DNA from 2 places in the Chelatococcus sp. HY11 genome. Region 1 is predicted to be linked to the other one. Evidence: predicted binding sites of a transcription regulator. Region 1 holds the regulator's gene; the other holds the start of a gene.
What was found. The regulator HrcA, encoded in region 1, represses chaperone genes, less so after heat shock. The targets are predictions, from matches to a motif close to GTTAGCACTCNCNNNNNGNGAGTGCTAAC.
Positions count from the first base shown of each region.

Region 2: the regulator HrcA is predicted to act here: its motif matches at 976-1,004, upstream of groES (co-chaperone GroES).

Region 1 is NZ_JAHBRX010000001.1:4,156,834-4,160,218, reverse strand. Features, by position in the region: gene lepA (translation elongation factor 4) at 1-90, opposite strand, end outside; gene KIO74_RS18905 (GNAT family N-acetyltransferase) at 282-857, shown strand; gene hrcA (heat-inducible transcriptional repressor HrcA) at 828-1,916, opposite strand; gene rph (ribonuclease PH) at 2,168-2,881, shown strand; gene rdgB (RdgB/HAM1 family non-canonical purine NTP pyrophosphatase) at 2,885-3,385, shown strand, end outside.
Region 2 is NZ_JAHBRX010000001.1:2,171,700-2,175,084, forward strand. Features, by position in the region: gene KIO74_RS10000 (META domain-containing protein) at 144-608, shown strand; gene groES (co-chaperone GroES) at 1,060-1,347, shown strand; gene groL (chaperonin GroEL) at 1,432-3,069, shown strand.

The DNA.
Region 1 (3,385 bases):
GATCAGACGGTCGGCCAGCGTCGATTTGCCATGGTCGATATGCGCGACGATGGAAAAGTTGCGGATGGTGTCGATGGGTTGCTCGCTCATGCCCGGCACATAGCAGTGCGCTCAGGCCGCGCCAAGAGGGAACCCGAAGAGAGAACCCGATTCAGCGCGGCAGGCACGCGGTTGGAACGCGGTTGGGCGGCTGTGCCGCAGGCCTCCCGGCCCACCCGACCGGCGACGCCTCCCAGCCTGCATGCTATGACGGACAGCGGCCGGACGCGGCGGGGGCAGCGATGACACACAAGCCATTCGACATAGCCATACGAACCATCGACCAGCGTGAAGCCGAGACACGCGAAGGTGAACTCGCCGACCTCCTTGTCGATGCGGTGGCCAGCGGCGCGTCCGTCAATTTCATGGCGGACTTCGCCCATGCTGACGCCCGCGCGTTCTGGCGCGGGCAGCTTCCCGGTCTCGGCGAGGGCTCGCGGCTTCTCTTCGTGGCGGACGATGGCCGGCGCCTTCTCGGCACCGTGGTGTTGACCTTTGCGCCACAGCCCAACGCGCCACATCGCGCCGAAATCGGCAAGATGCTCGTCCACTCGGACGCGCGGCGCCAAGGCCTCGGCGCTCGCCTTCTCACAGCCGCGGAACAGGCGGCACTCGCCAACGGCCGCACGCTCCTGATGCTCGACACCGCGAGCGGCAGCGCCGGAGAGCGGCTCTACCGCCGCTGCGGCTGGACGGAATATGGCGTGGTGCCCGACCATTCCCATACGCCGGCCGGCGCGCTGGCACCGACGACCTTCTTCTTCAAGCGCCTTGTGTCGCCAAGCTCCTCAGGTCCGGCGGGCGTCGAGCAGGCTTGAAACGATCTTCGCCGTGTAGTCGACCATCGGCACGATCCGCGCATAGTTGAGCCGCGTCGGCCCGATGACGCCGACGACGCCGACGATGCGCTGCGAACCGTCGCGGAAGGGCGCGGCGATCATCGAGGAGCCAGACATGGAGAACAGCTTGTTCTCCGAACCGATATAGATGCGCACGCCCTCGCCCTGTTCGGCGCGCGCCAGAAGGTCGATGACCTCCTTCTGCGTCTCCAGGTCATCGAACAGCAGGCGGATACGCTCCAAGTCCTCGGCGGCGCGCAGGTCGTCGAGCAGGTTCGCCTGTCCGCGCACGATGAGCTGGCGGCTGTCGGCCGGGCCGACGGAGGTCGCGAGCCCAGCCTCCACAAGGCGCGCGGTGATGGCGTCGAGCTCCCGCTCCATAGCCTCTCGGGCGCGCTGGATCTCTCGCTTGGCGTCGGCCAACGTCCGGCCGCGGATATGAGCATTGAGGAAATTGCCAGCCTCGATCAACGCGGCCGTGGGTAGTCCCGGCGGCAGGTCGAGCACGCGGTTTTCCACCTTCCCGTCTTCCGCTACCATCACGACCAGGGCCTTGCTGGGGTCGAGGCGGACGAACTCGATATGCTTCAGCGGCGCATCCTGCTTGGTGGTGACGACGACACCCGCCCCACGCGACAACCCGGACAGCGCCGACATGGTCTGGCTCAGCGCCGCATCCAAGGACGATTCAGCACCATGGGCCTTCACCTCGGCCTCGATGCGCGCCCGATCCTCCTTGCCGAGATCGCCGATCTCCAGGAGCGCGTCCACGAAGAAACGAAGCCCGCGCTCGGTTGGCAACCGGCCCGCGCTGGTATGCGGGGAGTAGAGCAAACCCGCATGCTCCAGATCGGCCATCACGTTGCGCACGGAGGCTGGCGACAAGGCCATGGGAATGATGCGCGACAGGTTGCGCGAACCGACCGGCTCACCGGTCGCGAGATAGCTCTCCACGATCTGCTTGAAGATCTCGCGGGAGCGTTCGTTGATATCGACGAGCACGCCCTTGCCTTCAGCCTCGGAGAGAGGGGGGCTCATTGGTGCACTCATGTATTATCTCAACCTTCCATTCCACCGGGCGATCCGGAGCACCGTCACGCCGTGCGCCTTTATCCAATTATGGGGATGGTGGGGGGGCAAACACAAGCAGCACCCCGCCAGGCACCCCAGTCATCCACCAGAACGGGCGCCTGCGATAAGCGCGCGTGAGGCATACGCTTGCGTGTCACGGGCGCTGCTTCTAGAAGCTGCTTTCGGCAGCATTCAGGCTGCATAGTGGGAGATTGTAGATGCGGCCCTCCAAACGCGCTCCGGATGAATTGCGCAAGGTCACCCTGGAGCGGGCGGTCGCGCGCTACGCCGAAGGCTCATGCCTGGTGAAGTTCGGCGATACCCACGTGCTGTGCACGGCCTCGCTCGAGGAACGTCCCCCGATGTGGGTCCGCGGCTCGGGCAAGGGCTGGGTCACGGCGGAATATTCCATGCTGCCGCGCGCGACACTGGAGCGCACCCGCCGGGAGGTCACGGCCGGCAAGCCGTCCGGCCGCACCCAGGAGATCCAGCGCCTGATCGGTCGCTCCCTGCGGGCGGTCGTCGATCTCGCGGCCTTGGGTGAGCGCCAGATCACCATTGATTGCGACGTCCTGCAGGCGGATGGCGGTACGCGCACCGCGTCGATCACCGGGGCATGGGTCGCATTGCACGACTGCCTCGCATGGATGCGGGCACGCTCCATCATCGCGACCAATCCCCTGAAGGATCATGTCGCGGCCGTTTCCTGCGGCATCTACAAGGGCACGCCCGTCCTCGACCTTGATTATCCTGAGGATTCCGCCGCCGAGACAGACGCCAATTTCGTCATCACCGGCGCAGGCGGCATCGTCGAGATCCAGGGCACGGCGGAAGGCACGCCTTTCTCGGAGGAAGAGCTGCTCGAACTCCTCAAGCTCGCCAAGCTCGGCACCACCAAGCTCGTCGATCTGCAGAAAATCGCGGTGATGTAAGTCATGCGCCTTTCCCCCGCCCGCCCCATCACCTCGCCGCTCGTCATCGCCACGCATAACGCCGGCAAGCTCCGGGAAATGCGTGAGCTTCTGGCGCCCTTCGGCATCGAGGCGCGCTCGGCGGGGGAGCTCAACCTGCCGGAGCCAGACGAGACCGGCACGACCTTTGCCGAAAACGCCGCGTTGAAGGCCCGGGCGGCCGCGAAGGCAACCGGCTTGCCATCCTTCGCCGACGATTCGGGCCTATGCGTCGCGGCGCTCGACGGCGCCCCGGGCATCTTCTCCGCCCGCTGGGCAGGCCCGGACAAGGATTTCGCCGCCGCGATGGCGCGTATCGCCTACGAGCTGGATATCCGTGACGTGGCGCCCGCCGACCGGCGTGCCCATTTCGTGTCAGCTTTGGTGGTCGCCTGGCCGGACGGCCACGAGGACCTGTTCGAGGGGCGTGTGTTCGGCACGATCGTGCCACCACGCGGCACGCTCGGTTTCGGCTATGATCCGATC
Region 2 (3,385 bases), 2.0 Mb from region 1:
AGGTGAACCGTTGATGACGGACACGTGATCGGAACGACGAACCTGATCATTTCCAATGGGATAGAGTTTCAGATCACCGGAAACTGGCTTTCCCTGTGCGGTATCATGCTCTAAGGTCCGGCTGAGATCGGTTGGAAGAATCCATGAAATTTCGCTACGCTCTGATTGCCATTTGTCTTCTTTCTGTTGTGCCCGCCCACGCCCAGCAGGGCGGCGGCGCCAATAGTGGGAAGCCTCAGCAAACGCAGCAACAGCAGCCTCGACGCGAGAAGCAGTTTCCCCTCGGGGCATCCTGGGTGGCCGTCACCCTGAATGACAAGCCTCTTCCGCGTGGCGCCGAGCGTCCTTCCTTCACCGTTGACCAGACCCTGCGCATGCGCGGTTTCGGCGGCTGCAATACCTTTTCGGCCACCGCCTATCCCCTGCGTGGCCAGACCTTCGCCGTTGGTCCGTTCGCCCTCACCAAGCGTTCATGCAGCAAGGAGATCGAGGCCGCGGAACGGGCGTTCTTCATCGCCCTGCGGACGGCCCAGCAGTGGGACATCGTCGGCGGGCAGCTTGTCTTGCGCGGCCAGGCCGGCGTGGTGAAGGCTGAGAGATCGCTCTGAGGCTGACCAAGGTTCGAGTATAGCCCGCGCCGCTCATTCTGGGATGAGCGCAAGCTCGTGGCTTGGATCCGAAACCAATACGGTGCGCGCCTGGCTATGCGGTCGCACGCGGCACATTCTTGGTGCAGCGGCAAGGTTCTGGATTCCTAACAGAGGCTTCGCCGTTTCCCGGGTGACACGGAGGCTCCCTCATAACGGCGGGCCATCGGAATGGCGCGCCAAGGCTGCACCGGGATGACCCAAGCGCATCGACAGCACCGGCCTGAGATCTGCCTTAACCCTGTCTGCATCGATCCTGATTTTTCGTGCATTTGACGGTGAACCCTCTCCTTGACTCCTGTGGAGGAGATGCTTATCTCGGTGGCGCGTTGGCACTCATCTTGAATGAGTGCTAACAAGCCCAACAATTCAGCCCCCCATGCATGGTGGGTCTGCCGAGAGGAATAGATTCATGGCTTTCCGTCCCCTGCACGACCGCGTGGTCGTTCGCCGTCTCGACAGCGAAGAGAAGACCAAGGGCGGCATCATCATTCCGGACACCGCGAAGGAAAAGCCGCAAGAAGGCGAGATCGTGGCCGTGGGCTCCGGCGCTCGCGATGACAACGGCAAGCTCGTTGCCCTCGACGTCAAGAAGGGCGACCGCGTCCTGTTTGGCAAGTGGTCTGGAACCGAGGTCAAGATCGATGGCCAGGACCTCCTGATCATGAAGGAATCCGACATCATGGGCGTGATCGGCTAATCGCATCAGCGATCGGCGGCTGTTTTCTCGCCGCCTCGAGCCAAAACGTCTTTCCCAACATTCAGGTTTGCTCAGGAGCTATCCATGGCTGCCAAAGAAGTAAAATTTTCGTCCGACGCCCGCGAGAAGATGCTGCGCGGTGTGGACATCCTCGCCAATGCCGTAAAGGTGACGCTCGGTCCGAAGGGCCGTAACGTCGTCATCGAGAAGTCCTTCGGCGCGCCGCGCATCACGAAGGACGGCGTGACGGTCGCCAAGGAAATCGAACTCGACGACAAGTTCGAGAACATGGGCGCCCAGATGGTGCGCGAAGTCGCCTCCAAGACCAACGACCTGGCTGGCGACGGCACGACCACCGCGACCGTTCTCGCCCAGGCGATCGTGAAGGAAGGCGCCAAGGCGGTTGCCGCCGGCATGAACCCGATGGACCTGAAGCGCGGCATCGATCTCGCCACGGTCGAGGCCATCAAGGACATCGAGAAGCGCGCCAAGAAGGTGAAGTCTTCCGAGGAAGTCGCCCAGGTCGGCACGATCTCATCGAACGGCGACACGGCCATCGGCGAGATGATCGCCCACGCGATGCAGAAGGTCGGTAACGAGGGTGTCATCACCGTCGAGGAAGCCAAGACCGCCGAGACCGAGCTCGACGTCGTCGAAGGCATGCAGTTCGACCGCGGCTATCTCTCCCCGTATTTCATCACGAATGCGGAAAAGATGATCGCCGAGCTCGAGGATCCCTACATCCTCATCCATGAGAAGAAGCTCTCGTCGCTCCAGGCCATGCTGCCGGTCCTCGAGGCCGTCGTGCAGTCCGGCAAGCCGCTCGTCATCATTGCTGAGGACGTCGAAGGCGAGGCTCTCGCCACGCTCGTCGTCAACAAGCTCCGTGGTGGCCTGAAGGTTGCCGCCGTCAAGGCCCCTGGCTTCGGCGACCGTCGCAAGGCCATGCTCGAGGACATCGCGATCCTCACCGCGGGCCAGGTCATCTCCGAAGACATCGGCATCAAGCTTGAGAACGTGACCCTTCAGATGCTCGGCCGCGCCAAGCGCATCCGCATCGAGAAGGAAAACACCACGATCATCGACGGCTCGGGCAAGAAGAAGGACATCGAAGCCCGCGTTGGCCAGATCAAGGCGCAGATCGAGGAGACCACCTCGGACTACGACCGTGAGAAGCTCCAGGAGCGTCTCGCCAAGCTCGCGGGCGGCGTTGCCGTGATCCGCGTTGGCGGCGCCACCGAAATCGAGGTCAAGGAAAAGAAGGACCGCGTCGACGACGCCCTCAACGCCACCCGCGCGGCTGTCGAGGAAGGCATCGTCCCCGGCGGCGGCACCGCACTCCTGCGCGCCAAGGCTGCTGTTGCCAAGCTCAAGGACGAGAACGCCGACGTCCAGGCTGGCATCAACATCGTGCTCAAGGCCCTCGAAGCGCCGATCCGCCAGATCGTCGAGAACGCAGGCGTCGAAGGTTCGATCGTTGTCGGCAAGATCACCGAGAACAAGTCCTCGACCTACGGCTTCAACGCCCAGACCGAGCAGTATGTCGACATGCTGGAAGCCGGCATCGTCGATCCTGCCAAGGTCGTGCGCACGGCTCTCCAGGACGCGGCCTCGGTTGCCGGCCTCCTCGTCACGACCGAGGCGATGGTTGCCGAACTGCCGAAGGAAAAGCCCGCCATGCCGATGGGCGGCGGCGGCGGCATGGGCGGCATGGACTTCTAAGGGCGTCCTGTTTCTTCATCAGTCAGCTTGGACAGGCCAACCTGTCCAAGCTGACAGGACTTTTCGAGAAAGCGCGGCCCCGGCCGCGCTTTTTTGTCGCGATCACCATACGAAACCACCTGGCCGCCCCGAGAAATCCGGGGCTCGCGAAGAAATGTCTATCGCGGGCCGGTGCTTACAAGATCACGAAAGCGGTCGCTTGGGACCAACGCAGCTCTCCAAGAGAACGGATATCACCGACCGTGCGCGGAAACCGCAATATGGAAAGCGCGCCACCCGAAACGTTGCTCTAAAATATATGTATAACGGCACCACA